DNA from 2 places in the Streptomyces sp. NPDC088554 genome. Region 2 is predicted to be linked to the other one. Evidence: riboswitches for the same ligand, from Rfam matches in the RefSeq annotation. Region 2 holds a riboswitch; the other holds the start of a gene.
The links. Region 2 has a riboswitch for cyclic di-AMP ahead of ACIP8W_RS20715 (transglycosylase family protein). Riboswitches for the same ligand answer to the same signal wherever they lie in the genome.

Region 1: linked by a shared signal. The riboswitch ahead of ACIP8W_RS10645 (C40 family peptidase) and the one ahead of ACIP8W_RS20715 (transglycosylase family protein) in region 2 are both predicted to bind cyclic di-AMP.

The regions. Positions count from the first base shown of each region.
Region 1 covers NZ_JBIVMF010000007.1:57,917-65,271, forward strand. The annotation lists gene bioD (dethiobiotin synthase) at 1-604, opposite strand, end outside; gene ACIP8W_RS10625 (adenosylmethionine--8-amino-7-oxononanoate transaminase) at 606-1,895, opposite strand; gene bioB (biotin synthase BioB) at 1,888-3,051, opposite strand; gene ACIP8W_RS10635 (8-amino-7-oxononanoate synthase) at 3,200-4,447, shown strand; gene ACIP8W_RS10640 (ATP-binding protein) at 4,851-5,291, shown strand; gene ACIP8W_RS10645 (C40 family peptidase) at 5,468-5,941, opposite strand; cyclic di-AMP (ydaO/yuaA leader) riboswitch at 5,944-6,147, opposite strand; gene ACIP8W_RS10650 (hypothetical protein) at 6,466-6,771, opposite strand; gene ACIP8W_RS10655 (ATP-dependent Clp protease proteolytic subunit) at 6,779-7,355, opposite strand, start outside.
Region 2 covers NZ_JBIVMF010000017.1:19,398-32,018, forward strand. The annotation lists gene ACIP8W_RS20675 (alpha/beta hydrolase family protein) at 1-319, opposite strand, end outside; gene ACIP8W_RS20680 (hypothetical protein) at 601-1,251, shown strand; gene ACIP8W_RS20685 (protein kinase) at 1,248-2,783, shown strand; gene ACIP8W_RS20690 (GtrA family protein) at 2,889-3,335, shown strand; gene ACIP8W_RS20695 (SurA N-terminal domain-containing protein) at 3,434-4,093, shown strand; gene ACIP8W_RS20700 (nucleoside triphosphate pyrophosphohydrolase) at 4,131-5,150, shown strand; gene ACIP8W_RS20705 (cytochrome P450) at 5,197-6,528, shown strand; gene ACIP8W_RS20710 (transglycosylase family protein) at 6,708-7,541, shown strand; cyclic di-AMP (ydaO/yuaA leader) riboswitch at 7,958-8,130, shown strand; gene ACIP8W_RS20715 (transglycosylase family protein) at 8,137-8,880, shown strand; gene eno (phosphopyruvate hydratase) at 9,113-10,405, shown strand; gene ACIP8W_RS20725 (septum formation initiator family protein) at 10,628-11,119, shown strand; gene ACIP8W_RS20730 (DUF501 domain-containing protein) at 11,158-11,700, shown strand; gene ACIP8W_RS20735 (exopolyphosphatase) at 11,697-12,621, shown strand, end outside.

The DNA.
Region 1 (7,355 bases), on a different contig from region 2:
CCTCGGGGACCGCGCCCAGCAGGGGCGCGCCCGCCGCCTCCGGAAGGTCCGCCAGATTGCAGCGGGCGGCCAGGTCCGGCGCGGTGGGCCAGCTGCCGATCACCACGCCGAGGAGCGCCAGCGACCGGGCGCGCAGGGCCTCGGCGGTGAGCGCGGTCGCGTTGAGGGTGCCGAGTCCGGCGGGGGCCACCACCAGGACCGGCGCCGCCAGCAGCCGCGCGGCGTCCGCGAGGGTGGCACCGGTGTCGTCGAACCGTACGAGCAGCCCGCCCGCTCCCTCGACCAGCACCAGATCGTGTTCGGCGGCCAGCTTCCCGGCGGCGTCCGCGATCTCCTCGGGTCCCACCGGCGCGGCCCCGGCCCGCCGCGCCGCCGTCGCGGGCGCCAACGGGTCGGGGAACCGGGCGAGTTCGACGGCGGTCACCGGACCGGCCAGCCGCGCGGCTTCCGCCGCGTCCCCGGGCTCGCCGGGGGCCAGCCCGGTCTGGGCGGGTTTGAGCACGGCGACGCTGCGGCCCCCGGCCAGCGCCGTCGCGGCGAGCGCCGCCGTGACGACGGTCTTGCCGATCTCCGTACCGGTGCCCGTGACCACGATGACCGGCATCTCAGCCCTCCCTCGACGCGGCGACGACCGCGCGGCAGATGGCGGCGAGATCGTCGTCGCCCGTCACATACGGTGGCATCGTGTAGACGAGGTCGCGGAACGGCCGCAGCCAGACGCCCTCGCGCACCGCCGCCGCGGTCGCGGCCGCCATGTCCACCTCGTGGTCGAGCTGGACGACGCCGATGGCGCCCAGGACCCGGACCTCCCGTACCCCCGGCAGACCGGCGGCCTCGGCGAGCCCCCGGGACAGGCCACCGGATATCCGCTCGATCTCCCGCGCCCAGTCCTGGTCGAGCAGCAGGTCGATCGAGGCGCAGGCGACCGCGGCGGCCAGCGGATTGCCCATGAAGGTCGGCCCGTGCGCGAGGACGGGGACCTCGCCCCGGGAGATGCCGTCCGCGACCCGCGAGGTGCACAGCGTCGCCGCCATACTGAGATAACCGCCGGTCAGGGCCTTGCCGATACACATCACATCGGGCGCCACCGCCGCGTGCTCCGCCGCGAACAGGGTGCCCGTACGGCCGAAGCCGGTGGCGATCTCGTCGAAGATCAGCAGGACGCCGTACGCGTCGCACGCCTCGCGCAGGACCCGCAGATACGCGGGGGAGTGGAAGCGCATGCCGCCCGCGCCCTGGACCACCGGCTCGACCACGACCGCCGCGAGTTCGTCGGCGTGCCGGGCTATCAGGGCGCGCAGCCCGTCCGCGTACGTCTCCTCGTACGCGACCGGCGGCGCGTCCGCGAAGATCTGGCGCGGCAGCACCCCCGACCACAGGTCGTGCATCCCGCCGTCCGGGTCGCACACCGACATCGGCTGCCAGGTGTCGCCGTGGTAGCCGCCGCGCCAGGTCAGCAGCCGCTGCTTGGCGGGGCGGCCGACCGAGCGCCAGTACTGGAGGCACATCTTGACCGCGACCTCGACGGAGACCGAGCCCGAGTCGGAGAGGAAGACATGGCGCAGCGGCTCGGGGGTGATCTCGACGAGCCGGGCCGCGAGCCGTACGGCGGGCTCATGGGTGAGCCCGCCGAACATCACATGGCTCATCCGGCCGAGCTGGTCGGTCGCCGCCTCGTTGAGCACCGGGTGGTTGTAGCCGTGGACCGCCGACCACCAGGACGACATGCCGTCGATCAACTCGCGGTGTCCGTGGGCGGGTTCGGCCAGCCGCAGCCGTACCCCGGACGCGGACTCGACGACCAGCGGTTCGGCGCGGCCCGGCATGGGCCCGTACGGATGCCAGACATGGGCCCGGTCCAGGGCCAGCAGTCCGGCGGTGGCCCGCTCAGGCATTGGGGGCGAGATCGGTGCCGGCGCCGCGCCGGCGTACGGAGACCAGGTCCGTACGGGGGGAGGGAAGCTCGGCGGCGACGGGCTCGGCCGGTGCGGATTCGGCCGGTACGGGCTCCGCGTCGGCGCAGCCACCGCCGCCTCCGCACCCGCCGGCCCGGTGCTCGGGCAGCGTCGTGGTGTCCGCGCCCTCCACCTCGAAACCGGCGTCCGCGATCATGTCCAGGTCGGCCCGGCCCTCCTGGCCCTCGCTGGTGAGGTAGTCGCCGAGGAAGATCGAGTTGACCAGGTGGAGGGCGAGCGGCTGCATCGAGCGCAGATGCACCTCACGGCCGCCCGCGAGCCTGACCTCGATGTCCGGGCAGACGAACCGCGTCATCGCGAGGATCCGCAGACAGCGCTGCGGGGTGAGGTTCCACTCCTTGGCGAGCGGTGTGCCCTCGAACGGGATCAGGAAGTTGACCGGCACCGAGTCCGGGTCCAGCTCGCGCAGCGAGAAGACCACGTCGACCAGGTCCGCGTCGCTCTCGCCCATGCCCGCGATCAGCCCCGAGCAGGCGGAGAGCCCGGCGGCCTGCGCCTGACGCACGGTGTCGACGCGGTCGTCGTAGGTGTGGGTGGTGGTGATGGCGCCGTAGGTCGCCTCGGAGGTGTTGAGATTGTGGTTGTACGCGTCGGCGCCCGCGGCCCGCAACCGCTCCGCCTGCCCGTTCGAGAGCAGCCCGAGACAGGCGCAGACCTCGACGCCCTCGTTCTCCTCCTTGATCGCCTCGATGGTCCGCGAGACCCGGTCGACGTCCCGGTCCGTCGGCCCCCGGCCGCTCGCGACCAGACAGACCCGCTTCGCCCCGCCCGCCACTCCGGCGGCGGCGGCCTTCGACGCCTCGTCGGGCTTCAGCCAGGTGTACTTGAGGATCCCTGCCGTGGAACCGAGCCGCTGCGAGCAGTACGAGCAGTCCTCGGGGCACAGGCCCGACTTCAGATTGACCAGATAGTTCAGCTTCACCCGCCGCCCGAACCACTGACGGCGCACCTTCCCGGCAGCGGCCACCACGTCGAGCAACTCGTCGTCGGAGGTCGCCAGCACGGCGAGCGCTTCTTCGCGGGTCGGCAGCTCACGCCGCAGACCCTTTTCCACCAGTGTGCTCAGCAGGTCCATGCTGCCGATCCTGACTCACGGGGGACCCCGGGGCAAAGGAGGAACCCCACAAGACCGCTCGATCGAGGTGTGTGCATGGCCACACTTCGACCGGGCTGGTCCACGGTTAAGGTCTGTGCGCTGCCTACAAAACCAAAGGACCGGGCCCATGGAGCAGGATCCCCCCGACCCGACTTCTCCCGACGGGTTTTCCCCCAACAGGGCTTCCGCCAAAGGGACTTCTGGCAACGGGACTTCTCCCGACCGGACCGCGCCCGGCTGGTCGCCCTTCGACTGGACCGACGAGGAGGTGCGCCACCGCGAGCGGTCCGGTCTGGTCCGTACGATCCGGCCGCGCCCGGCCGATTCCGGTCTGCTGGATCTGGCGGGCAACGACTATCTGGGCCTGACCCGGCATCCCGCCGTGACCGGCGCCGCGGCGGACGCGGCCCGCCGCTGGGGCGCGGGCGCCACCGGTTCCCGGCTGGTCACGGGCAGCACCGAGCTGCACGCGGAGCTGGAGCGCGAACTCGCCGCGTTCTGCGGCTTCGAGGCGGCGCTCGTCCTGTCGTCCGGTTACGCGGCCAACCTCGCGGCCCTCACCGCGCTCACGGCCCGGGGCTCGCTGCTGGTGTCCGACGCGGGCAACCACGCCTCGATCGTGGACGGTTGCCGGCTCTCCCGGGCCGAGACCGTCGTCGTACCGCACGCGGATCCGGACGCCGTCGCCAAGGCCCTCGACGCGCACGCCGGGCGGCGGGCGCTGGTGGTGAGCGACGCGGTGTTCTCGGTGGACGGCGACGCGGCGCCGCTGGCGCAGCTGGCCGGGGTCTGCCGTCCCCGGGGCGCGGCGCTCCTCGTCGACGACGCGCACGGCCTCGGGGTGCTCGGCGCGGGCGGCCGGGGCACGCTCGACGCGGCCGGGCTCGCGGGGGCGCCCGGGGTGGTGGCCACGCTCACCCTCTCCAAGGCCCTGGGCAGCCAGGGCGGCGCGATCCTCGGCCCGGCGCGGGTCATCGGCCATCTGGCCAACACCGCGCGGACGTTCATCTTCGACACCGGGCTGGCCCCGGCCGCCGTGGGCGGCGCGCTGGCGGCGTTGCGGCTGCTGCGCGGGGAGCCCGCGCGGGCTCTGCGGGCGCGGGAGGTCGCCGCCGCGCTGCACCGGCTGCTGACCGGGGCGGGGCTGACCGCCGTACGGCCGGACGCCGCCGTGGTCTCCGTACAGGCGCCGTCGCCGGAGGCGGCCGTGCGCTGGGCGGCGGACTGCCGGGCGGCGGGGCTGGCCGTGGGGTGCTTCCGGCCGCCGTCGGTGCCGGACGGGATCTCCCGGATCCGGCTGACCGCGCGTGCCGATCTGACGGATGACCAGATCGGCACGGCGGTACGTACGGTGGTGGCGGCCGCCCCACGGTGAGCCGGGGCGGTGGGGCGGCAGCGGCCGGGGTGGTCCGGCCGCCGGTCGCTCCCGTACTCCGGTGGCGGCCCGCGCCGTCTGCACCGGGCCCGCGTCGACGGACCGCTGGAATATGCCATGGACCGCCGGAATATGCCGCATGGCCGGATCCTCATCTCCGGATTTCTCCGTCACGCTTGTCCCCCCCGGGCGTCGCGGCGGAGAAGATGTCTTTCCGGCGGCCAAATACGGTCTCGCGTTGCAGAGTTCACCGCTTCGAGCGACAGATATATGCAGATCTCGATGGATCGGGCTGTGCCCGGCGCGATCGGTGGCAGTGTGTCGCGAAGCACAGTCCGAGCCGGCCGCGCAGTCATCCGCTCTCTGTCGGAGTGCGGTCCGGTGGGAAAGGGACGGCATCGTCATGGCAGACCATCAGGAAGCATCCATCACCCTGCCGAGCGATCCCGCGTCGGTACCGACGGCGCGAAGATATGTCGCGGACCTCCTGGCCGAGTGGGGGCTGCCCGGCGAGGCGGACATGGCGGACACGGTCCGGCTCATCGTCTCCGAGCTGGTCACCAACGCCGTCCAGCACACCTTCGGCCGGTCTCCCACCTTCACGGTGGAGGTCCGGCTGGAGCGCGAGGAACTGCTGCGGCTGGGGGTGACCGACAGCCATCCGCGGTGGCCGCAGCGGCTGCCGGCGGCCGTCCAGCAGGACAACGGCCGGGGGATGGTCATCATCCGCTCGCTGACCGCCGAACACGGCGGGCGGCTGGCCATCACACCGACGCCGGAGGGCGGCAAGACGGTGTGGATCACACTGCCCTGGAGGGCGCCGACGGCTCCGGTCCGGAGCTGAGTTCATCCGTACGTACGGGGTACGGGCCCGAGGCCCCGTCAGAAGCCCCGGAGGCGGCAGGGAGCGGCCGGCCCGGCCCGGCCTGCATCCCCGCCTGGTCCCACGGTGTAGCGCGCTTTCACTCGGACGTACCCTCGGCACCCGCCCGCTCCGGGCCTACGGGCGGGGCGCGGTCGCTACTTCACCCGTCCGTACCAGACGCTCTTCGACCAGATCTTCTCCAGCCGCACCAGGGATCCGGTCTTCGGCGAGTGCCAGATCTTGCCCGCGCCGGCGTAGATGCCGACGTGGTAGACGTTGCTGCCCGAGTGGAAGAACACCAGGTCTCCCTTGCGTCGTTGGGACGACGAGACATGCTTCGTCTTGTTGTACTGCTGCTGGGCCGTGCGGGGGAGCTTCTTACCCGCTTTCTTGAACGAGTACACCGTCAGCCCCGAGCAGTCGAAGCGGGACGGTCCCGTGGCTCCGTACTTGTACGGTGAGCCCTTCTTCGACGCGGCGACCTTCAGCGCCTTCACCCCGTGCGTAGCGGCTTCGGCCTCCGACGCGGCGCCAGGCACCAGCATCGTGCTGCCTATCGCGGCGAGCGTGAGGACCGATACGGCTCCGGTCCGGGACAGCAAAGACGGGACATATGTCTGCGCAGACATGCGCAACCCTTCGTCAGCCGCCTGTGAAGGATGACCTGTCGGGTTCGGGCTGGCGAAGTTGCCCGGCCATGAGGTCCTGTCACAGACCCCGTGGCTTCACCCCAAGGGACGATCACCGTCACGTGTCATCCCGTACTGCTTGGGTCCTCCACTCCTGCCGATCCACTCCTGTCGACTCAGTCATCCGGATACAGCGGCAGGACTCGGCGTCCGTCCGGACCGCCCCGCCGTGGGTGGCGGGGGCTTGTCGTCCCAGGGATCTTGACATCAGCCGGCCGTGGATTTCCGACTGAAACGACGATATGTGAACTTACTCACGGCTGGCCCGTATGAGTGGCGAGCGGGATTTTCATACCGGTTCACGGGGGCGGGGTGAGGGCCGTACCTGCGGGGAATTCGAGGCGCGCCATACGGGTTCGGGCGCTCCGCGCAACTCGACTCCCCGTGTCTGTCCAGCGAGTTCATCCACCGATCGGGTGAGGCGTTCCCGTACGGACGCGTCCATTCGAGAGCGCCTCGCTGCCTCAAGTCCGTTCCTCGGGAGGCATGGTGACCCTCCCAGCACGCCTCTCGCCGTCGAGCACCCGGAGCGCGCGGGCCAGCGTCGCCGAGTGCAGTTCGGTCTCGCCCCGGGAGTGCATCGCCGTCAGGGCGGCGCGGAGCGCGAGCGCCTGGGCGGGCAGCGCCTGCGCGGCCCGCAGCGCGTCATAGGTGTCCGTGCCCCTGGCCGGATTGATACGGCCCAGCAGGTCGACGATCCGAAGATAGGTGTCGACAACGTCACACTCGGCGCGGGTCAGCGCGGGCAGCGGTGGCAGCTCCGGAATCATCGGCCCCTCACCGCCCGCCGGATGCCCCGCGGCTCCGGATCACATGGTCGACCAGCCCGAACGCCTGCGCCCCGGCCGCGTCGAAGACCGTGTCCCGCTCGATGGCCCCGGCGATCCGCTCCGGGCTCCGCCCGGTGTGCCGCGTCAGCATCGACGCGACCAGCGAGCGCTGCCGCGGCAGCTCCTCCGCGTGGATCAGCAGATCGGACGGCTGTCCCTGTACGCCCCGGTCGAGAGCGGGCTGCCGGAGTACGACCCGGGCGCCGGGCAGCGCCATCCGCTTGCCCGGGGTGCCGCCCGCCAGCAGGACGGCGGCGGTGGAGACCGCCTGGCCGAGAACGGTCGTCTCCACGTCGCACATGACGAGCTGCATGGTGTCGTAGATCGCGGTCATGGCGTCGATCGGACCGCCGGGGGAGTTGATGTAGACCCGGATGTCCTGATCGGGCGCGGCGTATTCGAGATGGACGAACTGCGCGATCACATCGTTGGCCGTGGTCTCGTCCACGGCGGTGCCGAGAAAGATGATCCGGTCCTCGAAGAGCTTGGAGTACGGATCGAGACTCCGGGTCCCGTGGGACGTC
Region 2 (12,621 bases):
GCGCCCTGGGCAGCCCGGCGCCCCGGAGGGCGGGGTACCAGATCTGGACCATCAGCTCCCGTACGGGCACGGACCCGACCCAGGGATCCCGTCGCGAGCGGTCCGTGAGGTGCAGGGTCACGGTCCCGAGGGCGTGCGGCCCGGTCGGCCGGGGGAGGGCGAGCCGCACGGGGGCGGGGGCGCTGCCGCTCGGGGTGGCCGCCGCGGCGGTCGTGGCTCCCGCTCCCGCTCCGGTGAGCGCGAGACCGGCGGCGAGCGCGGTGCCCGTGGCCATCACCCGCCGCCTGCTGGGAGCGGAGGGACGGGCGAGGTGCGGCATGGTGTCTCCTTCACGGTCGTACGTACGGACGGGGAGGCGAAGGTTGCGGGGCCGCACCGCCGAGTGGTGGGGCGGCCTACCGAAAAACTAACGGCCTTACCGGAGCGGGGTTGTTGTGATTCCTCATCCCTTTCGCTGACATTTGTCACTCAAGCGCACGGCCGGGCCCGCCGCCCGACGTGACCGGCGGACGCGCGCATGACCGGCAACCCGGCGCGGGCTGTCGGTCACGGTGTATACGCTCAAGCCTCAGGCGTTCCCCAGGCATCCCAGGAGCAGCAATGCACGGCCATGGCCATGTGCCGCCGCCGCAGCCCCCGCAGCCCCCGCAGCCCCCGCAGCCCCCACCGCAGCCGCGGCGACAGCGGCCGGGCGGGAGCGGAGCGGCGGTGCTCGGACTGCGGGTGCTCTTCTGTCTGCTGACCCTGGTCAGTTGCGGACTGCTGGCCTGGGCCGCGCTGTTGCGGCTCGCGATCGTCACGGGCCGCACACTGCACTGGACGCTGTTCGTGCTGGCCGTGGCGTTCACGGTGGGCTGTATGGCCGTCCTGGGGATGGAACCGGACACGGCCGAGGCCACGCCGAATGTGGTGATCGCCACCCTGCTGCTGCTTCTGCTGGACGTCGCCGTGCTGGTCTTCTATCTGTACGCGGAGATACGGCACTTCGCCGCTCTTTCCCGTCAACTCCCGCCGATGACACCACAGTTCGGCTACGGCTATCCGGGGCCGCAGCCGCAGCCGCAACAGCATCCGCAACAACAGCAGCCGCAGCCGCAGCCGCAGCCGCAGCGACACACTCCGCCGCCGCAGCACCTCGTCGCACCGCCGATACCGTCCACCCCGCCCGCGCCCCGCCCCCGGATCGACCAGGTGCGCGCCGAGCTGGACGACCTCAGCGACCTCCTGAGAAACCAGCGGGAAGGCCGGTGAACGGACGCGTCATCGGGGGCCGTTACGAGCTGTCCGCCCTCATCGGCCAGGGCGGCATGGGCCAGGTCTGGACCGCGTACGACCAGCGCCTCGACCGGCGCGTCGCCGTGAAGCTGCTGCGGCCCGACCGGATGGCCGCGGCCACGGCGGCCGAGGAGATGCGCCGACGTTTCGTCCGCGAGTGCCGGGTCACCGCCCAGGTCGACCACCCCGGACTGGTCACCGTCCATGACGCGGGCAGCGACGGCGAGGACCTCTACCTCGTCATGCAGTACGTCGAGGGCGCCGACCTCGCCGACCATCTGGCCGAGCACGACCCGTACCCCTGGCAGTGGGCCGTCGCGGTCGCCGCGCAGCTCTGCGGTGTCCTCGCCGCCGTACACGCCGTGCCGATCGTCCACCGCGACCTCAAGCCGCGCAACGTCATGGTCAAGCCGGACGGCACGATCACCGTCCTCGACCTCGGGGTCGCCTCCGTCATCGACACCGACACCACCCGCCTCACCCACACCGGTTCGCCCATCGGCAGCCCCGCCTATATGGCCCCCGAACAGGCGATGGGCAGCGCGGTCGGCCCGTACACCGATCTGTACGCGCTCGGCGTGCTCCTCCACGAACTGCTCAGCGGCAGCGTCCCGTTCGAGGGCTCCACCGCCCTCGGGGTGCTGCACCGCCATCTGTACGAGCAGCCCCCGCCCCTGCGCGGAGTGCGGCCCGAGGTCCCCGAACCGCTGGAGGCGCTCGTGCTGGGACTGCTCTCCAAGGACCCGTTGCACCGCCCCTCCGGAGCGCGGGAGGTGTACGAGCGGCTCGCTCCGCTGCTGCCCCGGCACCCCGTCCCCGCGACCGGCCCGCTCGACCCGACCCGGCCCTTCATCCGCCCGCACGCGCCCTGGCCCGACCGGGTCGCCACCCCGCCGGCGGCGCCCCCGCCCGTACCGCCGCATCCACCGGTCCCGGCGCGCCGGCCCGATGTGGCGGCCGCCGTCGACGAGGCCAAGCGGCTCCTCGGCGAGGGCAGCATCACCCAGGCCGTGGACATCCTCGGCGCGATCCTCCCGGCCGCCGCCGCCGAGCACGGCGAGCACTCCCCGGTCGTCCGCATCCTGCGCAAGCAGTACGCGTCGACGCTCATGGACGACGGCCAGTACCGCCGCGCCCTGCCCGAGCTGCGCCGTCTCGCCGACGACCGGTCGGCCGAGGCGGGTCCGGGCGATCCGCAGACGCTCGGCTTCCGCTACGACGCCGCGCAGTGTCTGGAGCAGCTCGGCGAGGCCGCCGCCGCGCTGACGGAGTACCGCGCGGTCCTCCCGCACCACGAGAACGCGCGCGGGCCCGGCACCGACCCGGGGCGCGCCTTCGACATCCGGCAGCGCGTCGGCAATCTGCTGCTCGTGCTGGGCGACCACACGGGCGCCCGGCAGCACTTCCAGAACCTGCTGTGGGACACGGAGCGGGTCTACGGTCCGTACCACCCGCTCCCGGCGGAGATCCGCCGCGTGCTCGACCGCCGGCAGCAGTTCAGGGGGTGAGACGGGAGGGGCCGGGCGTTCCGGGGCGGACGGGAGCGGCTGTGCCACACTCCTGAGGACCGGTGCGGGCGCGCCGGGCGGAGCCGGGCAGGGAGGTGCGAGCGGATGACGGTCCGGGTCCAGCTGATCAGATTCGCCCTGGTCGGGCTGGTCAACACCGGCACGTACTACGCCTGCTACCTGTTCTTCCTCCAGCGGCTGCCGTACGTCGTGTCGCATGTCCTGGCGTTCGCGCTGAGCATGACGGGGTCGTTCTTCCTGAACAGCCGCTTCACCTACCGGACCCGTCCGACCTGGCGGAAGTTCCTGCTCTTCCCGCTGACCAACGCGGCGAACTTCGTGATCACCACCAGTGGCGTCTATCTGATGGTCGACGTGGCGCACCTCAGCAGCCGCTACTCCCCGTTGGTCACCGCGGCGGCGGCCATCCCCGTCACCTTCGCGCTCTCCCGGACGATCATGCTCCGCCCGGACCGGGGGAAGAGCGGGGACGGGGCTCCGGACGGGCCCCGGGACAGCGGTCAGGAGCTGCGTACCCCAATCTCCCCGTGAATCGTTGGTCGAAGCAGTGGCCCGCGCCACCTCCACTGCCTAACATCGATCACCGCAAGGTCTTGTGCATCGCCGCACAATCACGCCGGGAGGCCCCTTTGCAACGCCGCCGTCGCACCGTGCTCGCCGTCTCCGCCGCGCTTCTCGCCGCGGCCCCCCTTCTCACCGCCTGCGGCAACGACTCCCACCCCGGGGCGGCGGCCGTCATCGACGGGCAGCGGATCGAGGTGGCCACGCTCCAGTCGCAGGTACGGGAGGTACGGGAGGCCCAGCTCGCCGCCCCGGAACCCGTCCGGCTCATCGAGAACACCGAGCGGCTCAACCTGGCCAAGCTGAACGGCATGATCTTCGACCGGGTCCTGACGCGGTCCGCCGCCGATGCCGGGGTGAAGATCACCCGCAAGGAGATCCAGACGGCCCGGCAGCAGGCCGCCGCGCAGTCGGGCGGGGCGGCGCGGTTCGCCGAGACGGCGCTCCAGCAGGGCGGGCTGGCCCCCGGCCAGATCGACTCGGCGGTCCGCCGCGAGGTGCTGCTGAACAAGCTGGCGATGGCGCTCGGCGCGGACACGATGACACCGCACGGCCAGCAGAAGGTCCTCGCCGAGCTGGTCGCGACGTCCAAGAAGCTCCGCGTGGACGTCAACCCGCGCTACGGCAGCTGGGACGACGCGGAGGTCAAGCTCGTCGGGGCCAAGACCCCGTGGATCACGCAGCTCACCCAGGAGACCCCCGCGCAGCAGCCACCGTCCGGCATCTGAGGTACGCGGCCCGGTGGGGCGGAGGTAGGTTCGACCGGTGACTCACGAAGCTCCCGCCGCCCCCGGCCGTATCGTCCTGCTGACCGCGAGCCACCGGGTCGCGCCCGGACTGCTGTCCTGGCCGGCCTGGCAGACGCTGCACGCCGCCGACCGGGTGCTCTGCGCCGACGCGGGCCACCCGCAGCTGCCGTATCTGCGCGAGGCCGGAATCGCGGTCGAGCACGCGGCCCCGGGCGCGGGGGAGCTGGTCGCGGAGTGCGAAGGCGGCCGTACGGTCGTGGTGATCCCCTCCGCCGGGCAGGACGGGACGGACAGCGCGCTCACGGACGGCCTCGCCCGGCTGGCGGGCTCGGGCCGGACGCGGATGCCAGACCTGGAGCTGCTCCCCGGTTCGTACGACCTGCCCGGCGCCCGGCTCCTCGATCTCGTCCAGGTGATGGACCGCATCAGGAACGAGTGCCCGTGGTCGTCCACCCGGACCCACAGGGGGCTCGCCAAATACGCGATCGAGGAGGCGTACGAACTCGTCGAGGCGATCGAGGACGGCGACCGCGCCGAACTCCGCGAGGAGCTGGGGGACGTACTCCTCCAGGTCGTCTTCCACGCCCGTATCGCGGAGGAGGCGGAAGAGACGGAAGAGACGGAAGAGGGGACGGGTGAAGAAGGGGACGGGCCGTTCTCCATCGACGATGTCGCGGGGACGATCGTGGAGAAGCTGATCCACCGTCACCCCCATGTCTTCGGCGGGGAGAGCGCGCACACCCCGGAGGACGTCAAAGCGCACTGGCTCCGCACCAAGGCGGCCGAGAAGCGGCGCGACTCCGTCACCGACGGCGTCCCCCTCACCCAGCCCGCGCTGGCCCTCGCCGCCAAGCTGGCGGGCCGCGTCCGGACGGCGGGGCTGGTGGTGGACCTCCCGGTGACCGAGGGCTTCGGGTACGAACTGCTCGCGCTGGCGGTACGGGCCGAGGCGGCCGGGGCCGACCCGGAGACGGAGCTGCGCGCCGCCTCCCGCGCCTACCGGGACGCGATCCGCGCGGCCGAGGGGCACGGGTAGCGGGCGCGCGGAGGCGGGCGTACCGGGGTCGCATACTGTCGGGGGCATGCCCGACCAGTGCCCCGAGCAGCGCCCGGCCCCGCGCCCGGCCCCGCGTCCCGAACAGTGCCAGGACCGGCGTTCCGACCGGCGTTCCGCCCTGCGTCCCGTCGCCCCGGAACTCTTCACCTGGGAGTTCGCCACCGATCCGTACCCCGCGTACGCCTGGCTGCGCGAGCACGCGCCGGTGCACAGGACCGAGCTGCCGAGCGGGGTCGAGGCCTGGCTCGTGACGCGGTACGGGGACGCCCGGCAGGCGCTCGCGGACACCCGGCTCTCCAAGAACCCCACGCACCACGCGGGTCCCGCGCACACCAAGGGGAAGACGGGCATCCCGGGGGAGCGCAAGGCGGAGCTGATGACGCATCTGCTGAACATCGACCCGCCCGACCACACCCGGCTGCGGCGGCTGGTGTCCAAGGCGTTCACGCCCCGCCGGGTCGCGGTGTTCGCCCCGCGGGTACAGGAACTGACGGACCGGCTCATCGACGCCTTCGCCGCGAAGGGCGAGGCGGACCTGATCCATGATTTCGCGTTCCCGCTGCCGATCTACGCGATCTGCGATCTGCTCGGGGTGCCGCCGGAGGACCAGGACGACTTCCGCGACTGGGCGGGGATGATGATCCGACACGCGGGCGGACCGCGCGGCGGGGTCGCGCGGGCGGTGAAGAGGATGCGCGGCTATCTCGCCGAACTCATCCACCGTAAAAGAGAGAATCCGGGCGACGACCTGATCTCGGATCTGATCCGGTCGAGCGACCACGGCGAACATCTCACGGAGAATGAGGCCGCCGCGATGGCTTTCATCATCCTGTTCGCCGGTTTTGAGACCACGGTGAATCTTATCGGCAACGGCGTGTACACGCTGATTCGAAATCCGGTGCAGCGGGCCCGTCTCCAGAGTTCACTGGATGCCGGGGAAACCGGACTTCTGGCGACGGGCGTCGAGGAATTGCTCCGCTACGACGGGCCGGTGGAGATGGCGACCTGGCGGTACGCCACCGAGCCGCTGACGCTCGGCGGCCGGCGGATCGGCGCGGGCGACCCCGTGCTCGTCGTCCTCGCCGCCGCCGACCGGGATCCGGAGCGCTTCGCCGACCCCGACGCCCTCGACCTCGCCCGGCGTGACAATCAGCACCTCGGGTACGGGCACGGCATCCATTACTGTCTGGGCGCCCCGCTGGCGCGGATCGAGGGACAGACCGCGATCGGCACCCTGCTGAAGCGCCTTCCCGATGTGCGTCTTGCGGAAGATCCTGCCGATTTGCGCTGGCGTGGCGGGCTCATCATGCGTGGATTGCGCACGCTTCCGGTGCAGTTCACGCCATTGTCCGACTGACGGCGGGCCGGGCAATCCCGGTGCATTCCACAAGAATTTCCTGACAGTGCGTCAAGACTGTGACTTTCGCGTGATCTCCGCTGCATCAGCTTGTGACAAGCGTTCGAGTACCGCTACGTTCACGACGACTCGGCAGTACCACGCCGGGTCGAACCGACTGTCACACGGAAGGCGACCGCATGCGCTCCGGGAAACACCGCCGGCCCCGCCAGGCCCCTGCCCTTCTCGTCGCGGCGGGGGTGACCGGATCCGCCATCGCCATTCCGTTGCTCGGCGCCGCGAGCGCCGGCGCGGCGGACGCCACCACCTGGGACCGTGTCGCCGAGTGCGAGAGCGGCGGCCAGTGGAGCGCCAGCCTCGGCAGCGGCCACTACGGCGGCCTCCAGATGTCCCAGGAGACCTGGGACAGGTTCGGCGGCGCCGACTACGCGGCCAGCCCCGATCTGGCCAGCCGTTCGCAGCAGATAGCGGTGGCCGAGAAGGTCTTCGCGGCCCAGGGCCCGCTGGCGTGGCCCAGCTGCGCGGCGGTCTCCGGGCTGGCGAAGAGCGTCGTCTCCGGGGTGGCCGGTGGCGACCGGGGCGCCGGTACGGAGGCGGGCTCCCCGGAGGCCCCGGCGGCCACACCGGGCACCTCCGACTCCGCCGCGGGGGAGAAGGGCAAGGGCACCGAGCCCGCCCCCTCCGCCTCGCCCGCCTCCCCGGCGCCCGGCGAGGACGCCACCGACAAGGACGGCGCCAAGGGCCCCACCGGGGACAAGGCCGCCGACAGCGCCCCCGCCAAGGGCAAGCACCGGGGCGCCGCCGCCAAGGAGGAGGCAGGCCCGGAGGCCCCGGCCCCGGACCGCGAGCCGGACAGCCGCGCCTCGCGCGACGGAGCGGACCGCGGCACCGACAGCCTCACGGACGGCGGGGTGACGCATCCCACGGAGTCCCGGGCCGAGTCCGTCGTCGTCGGCGGCGAGACCCTGTCCGGCATCATCGGCGCCCAGAAGGTCGTCGGCGGGTGGGTCTGAGCCGGCCCGGAGACGCTCGGGGGCGGCCTTCGGGGGGACCCGCGGGCGGCCCCGGGGCGAACCCCGGATGAGCGAGGCCCCGTTGACGCCGCCCTCGGCCCCTTCCGCCCTGGCCAACGGCTCGGGCGAGGTCCGAAGTGAGGCCGTTCCGAGGGGTAGTTCAGGGTGGTGTGTCCGCTTCTGCGTAAGTGAGACAAGGGTCTCTTTGCCGTAACTGGGTACTTTTGGGCCGGCGGTTGCCCGGATCCCTCTCCCACCTGCGGAAATGACGGGAGCCTCAAGGGCGTTAAGGGCGATTTTTCCGGGATGTGCTTCTTTGATCAACCGATGGACCTGTGATTACGGTCTGAACCGCTCGCACCGCGGGCCCCGTCGACCGAAACGCCGAATCCTGCCGTCGGTCGGGGGAGCAGTCGTCGCGTAAAGCGCCGTAGGCAGGAGCGGGGGACCCAAAGGTTCGCGCCGGTCACAGGTCGTCGGGAGACGGCCGGGGCCGGCTAGGGGTGAAGCCGCGTGCGAGAGCACGCGGCCGGGCAACTCATTGGCCCGAACCCGACAGCTGACCTCGTAGGCGTCGGTGAGGAGATGCTCCATGCTGCTGTTTTCCAGCAAGGCCAGGCACCGTCGTCCGTCCAGGGCGGTCCGCTACGCCACACTCGCCGGGATCACCGGTGCCGCTGTGGCGGCCCCGCTGATCGGCGCCGCCTCCGCCTCCGCCGCCACCGCCGCCGAGTGGGACCAGGTCGCCCAGTGCGAGTCCGGCGGCAACTGGTCCATCAACACTGGTAACGGCTTCTACGGCGGCCTCCAGTTCACCAACTCCACCTGGGCCGCGTTCGGTGGCACTGCCTACGCCTCCCGCGCCGACCTGGCCTCCAAGTCCCAGCAGATAGCGGTCGCCGAGAAGGTCCTGGCGGGCCAGGGCAAGGGCGCCTGGCCGAGCTGTGGTGTGAACCTGTCCGGTGCCGCGTACAACGGCGGCTCCGCGAGCGGGGGCTCCGGCGACTCCAGCAGCTCCAGCAACTCCGGTACGTCGAAGCGGCAGGCCGCCCCGCAGCAGCAGGCCGCTCCCCAGCAGCAGGCCGCCCCGCAGCAGCGGGCCCAGCCCCAGCAGCGGTCGGCCCGTACCGAGGCCCAGCCCGCCTCGCGCGGCGAGAGCCGTACCTTCACGATCAAGAAGGGCGACGGCGAGTACAAGGTCAAGTCCGGCGACACCCTCTCCAGGATCGCCACGGCCCACAAGGTCGAGGGCGGCTGGGAGAAGATCTTCGAGCTGAACAAGGACATCGTCCGCGACGCCGATGTGATCTACCCCGGCCAGCGGCTCCACCTGAGCTGACCGGCCCACAGACGGCCCCGGTCCGGCGCGCGACCCCCGTGCGCGCCGGACCGGGGCTTCGGCGGTGGTCGGGAGATGCGGGGCGTATCCGGGCGTACGGGGTGACCGGCGCAAAAGGTGCTCTTTTCGTCTTAGGGGGCGGGCACCGGCCGACCGGCGAGCCCGATCCGGTTAGGCTCATGTCGCAAGGCCACAGAGACCCTGCACTTCAAGCGTCACATCCCAGAAGGAGATGCTCGTGCCGTCCATCGACGTCGTCGTAGCCCGGGAAATCCTCGACTCCCGAGGCAACCCCACGGTCGAGGTCGAGGTCGGCCTCGACGACGGCAGCACCGGTCGTGCTGCTGTCCCCTCCGGTGCGTCCACCGGTGCGTTCGAGGCCGTCGAACTCCGCGACGGAGACCCCAAGCGCTACCTGGGCAAGGGTGTGGAGAAGGCCGTCCTCGCCGTGATCGAGCAGCTCGGTCCCGAGCTGGTCGGGTACGACGCCACCGAGCAGCGCCTGATCGACCAGGCGATGATCGACCTGGACGCCACGGAGAACAAGGGCTCGCTGGGCGCCAACGCCATCCTCGGCGTCTCCCTGGCCGTGGCGCACGCCGCCTCCGAGGCCTCGGACCTCCCGCTCTTCCGCTACCTGGGCGGCCCGAACGCGCATCTGCTGCCCGTTCCGATGATGAACATCCTGAACGGCGGCTCGCACGCCGACTCGAATGTCGACATCCAGGAATTCATGATCGCCCCGATCGGCGCGGAGTCCTTCTCCGAGGCGCTGCGCTGGGGTGCCGAGGTCTACCACACCCTCAAGAAGGTCCTGAAGCAGAAGGGCCTGTCCACCGGCCTCGGCGACGAGGGCGGCTTCGCCCCGAACCTGGAGTCCAACCGCGCCGCGCTCGACCTGATCCTCGAAGCGATCAAGGAGGCCGGTTACGTCCCCGGCCGCGACATCGCGCTCGCGCTCGACGTCGCCGCGTCCGAGTTCTACAAGGACGGCGCGTACGAGTTCGAGGGCAAGTCCCGCTCGGCCGCCGAGATGACCGAGTACTACGAGGAGCTGGTCTCCGCGTACCCGCTCGTCTCCATCGAGGACCCGCTGTACGAGGACGACTGGGCCGGCTGGAAGGTCATCACCGACAAGCTGGGCTCCAAGGTCCAGATCGTCGGCGACGACCTCTTCGTCACCAACCCGGAGCGCCTCGCGCGCGGCATCGAGGAGGGCTCCGCCAACGCCCTGCTCGTCAAGGTCAACCAGATCGGTTCGCTGACGGAGACCCTGGACGCCGTCGAGCTGGCCCAGCGCAACGGCTTCAAGTGCATGATGTCCCACCGCTCGGGCGAGACCGAGGACGTCACCATCGCCGACCTCGCCGTCGCGGTGAACTGCGGCCAGATCAAGACCGGCGCCCCGGCCCGCTCGGACCGCGTCGCCAAGTACAACCAGCTGCTGCGCATCGAGGAGATCCTCGACGACGCGGCGGTGTACGCGGGCCGCAGCGCGTTCCCGAGGTTTCGCTCCGCGAACTGACCGGGGGATGCGCTCCGCGAACTGACCGGGGGATGCGCTCTGCGAACTGACCGGGGGATGCGCTCCGCGAACTGACCGGGGATGCGCTCCGCCTGAGCCCGAACCCGATCCTGATCCCGAATCAGGTCCCGGGCGCGGATGACCAGCCCGTCGTCCGTACGTCCCCGGCCGCGGTCCCGTACCGTGTCCGGGGACGTACGCACGTAACAGGGGAGGCGAGCGATGGCCGGGAACCGGGACCGGTTCTCCACCGCGACCAGGCTGCGGGTGCTCGGCGAGCAGACCGCCGCCCGTGTCTACCGCTCGCAGAACCGCAGGCAGGACCGGCGATCCCGGCTCACCGGCCGGGCCGCGTTCCTCGCCCTGGTCGTCTGCACGCTGGTGGTGGCGCTCGCGTATCCGATGCGGCAGTACGTATCGCAGCGGAACGAGATCGCCGACCAGCGGCGGCTGACCCACGAGGCGCGGCAGCGCGTCGAGGAGTTGCGCGACGAGAAGGCGCGGCTCCAGGACGACGCCTATGTGCAGCGGCTGGCCCGCGAGCATCTGCACTTCGTGATGCCGGGCGAGACGGGCTATATCGTGATCGACCCGGAGGCCACGAAGCAGCGGCGGGAGGACCGGGGGGCGGCGGACCGTCCCTGGTACTCCAATGTCCTGGACGGCGTGGACGCCGCCGACGCCGCGAACGGATCCGACCGATCCGCCGGATAACACCCGACCACCGTTGACAGCAGAACAGCAAGGCAGGCATGGACACGCCCCCTCCGCAGACCGTACGCACCGAGCCCACCGAGGCGGACGTCGCGGCTTTCAAGGAACAGCTCGGCCGGCCGCCGCGCGGACTGCGCGCCATCGCGCACCGCTGCCCCTGCGGGCAGCCGGATGTCGTCGAGACCGCGCCCCGGCTCCCCGACGGCACGCCCTTCCCGACGACGTACTACCTCACCTGCCCGCGCGCGGCCTCGGCCATCGGCACGCTGGAGGCGAACGGGGTCATGCGGGAGATGACGGAACGTCTCGCGACCGATCCCGAGCTGGCCGCCGCGTACCGCGCGGCACACGAGGATTACATCGCGCGCCGGGACGCCATCGAGGTGCTGGAGGGCTTCCCCAGCGCGGGCGGTATGCCGGACCGGGTCAAGTGCCTGCACGTCCTGGTCGGCCACTCGCTGGCGGCGGGCCCCGGGGTGAACCCGCTGGGCGACGAGGCGCTCGCGATGCTGCCCGAGTGGTGGGCGAAGGGCCCGTGCGTCAGCGCCGGCACCTGCGCGGCCGAGGAGGGGACGGCATGACCCGGGTCGCCGCCATCGACTGCGGTACGAACTCGATCCGCCTCCTGATCGCCGACGCCGACCCGGACACGGGCGAGCTGACCGATCTCGATCGGCGGATGACCGTCGTCCGGCTCGGCCAGGGAGTGGACAGGACCGGCCGGCTCGCGCCGGAGGCGCTGGAACGTACCTTCGCCGCGTGCCGCGAGTACGCCGCCGTGATCAAGGAACACGGTGTGGAGCGGATCCGCTTCGTGGCCACCTCCGCCTCGCGCGACGCCGAGAACCGCGACGAGTTCGTCGGCGGGGTCCTGGAGATCCTGGGCGTCGAGCCCGAGGTGATCACCGGCGACGAGGAGGCGGCGCTCTCCTTCACCGGGGCCACCAGGGAACTGCCGGGGCGGGACAGCCGCCTCGTCGTGGACATCGGCGGCGGCTCGACGGAGTTCGTCGTCGGCGAGGACCGGGTGCGGGCCGCCCGCTCCGTGGACATCGGCTGCGTCCGGCTGACGGAGCGCCATCTCGTACACGACGGTACGGTCGAGGACCCGCCGTCCGCCGGGCGGATCGCCGCGATCCGCGCCGACATCGAGGCGGCGCTCGACCTCGCGGAGCGAACCGTCCCGCTCCGGGAGCCCCGCACCCTGGTCGGCCTGGCGGGCTCGGTCACCACGGTGGCCGCCGTCGCGCTCGGCCTGACCGCGTACGACCCGACCGCCATCCACCGCGCGCGGATCTCGTACGAGCAGGTCAAGGCGGTCACCGACCGCATGCTCACCACCACCCACGACGAACGCGCCGCGATCCCCGTCCTGCACGCCGGCCGGGTGGACGTCATCGGCGCGGGCTGCCTCATCCTCCTCGCCGTCATGGAACGCACCGGCGCGAACGAGGTCGTCGTCAGCGAACACGACATCCTGGACGGGATCGCCTGGAGCTGCG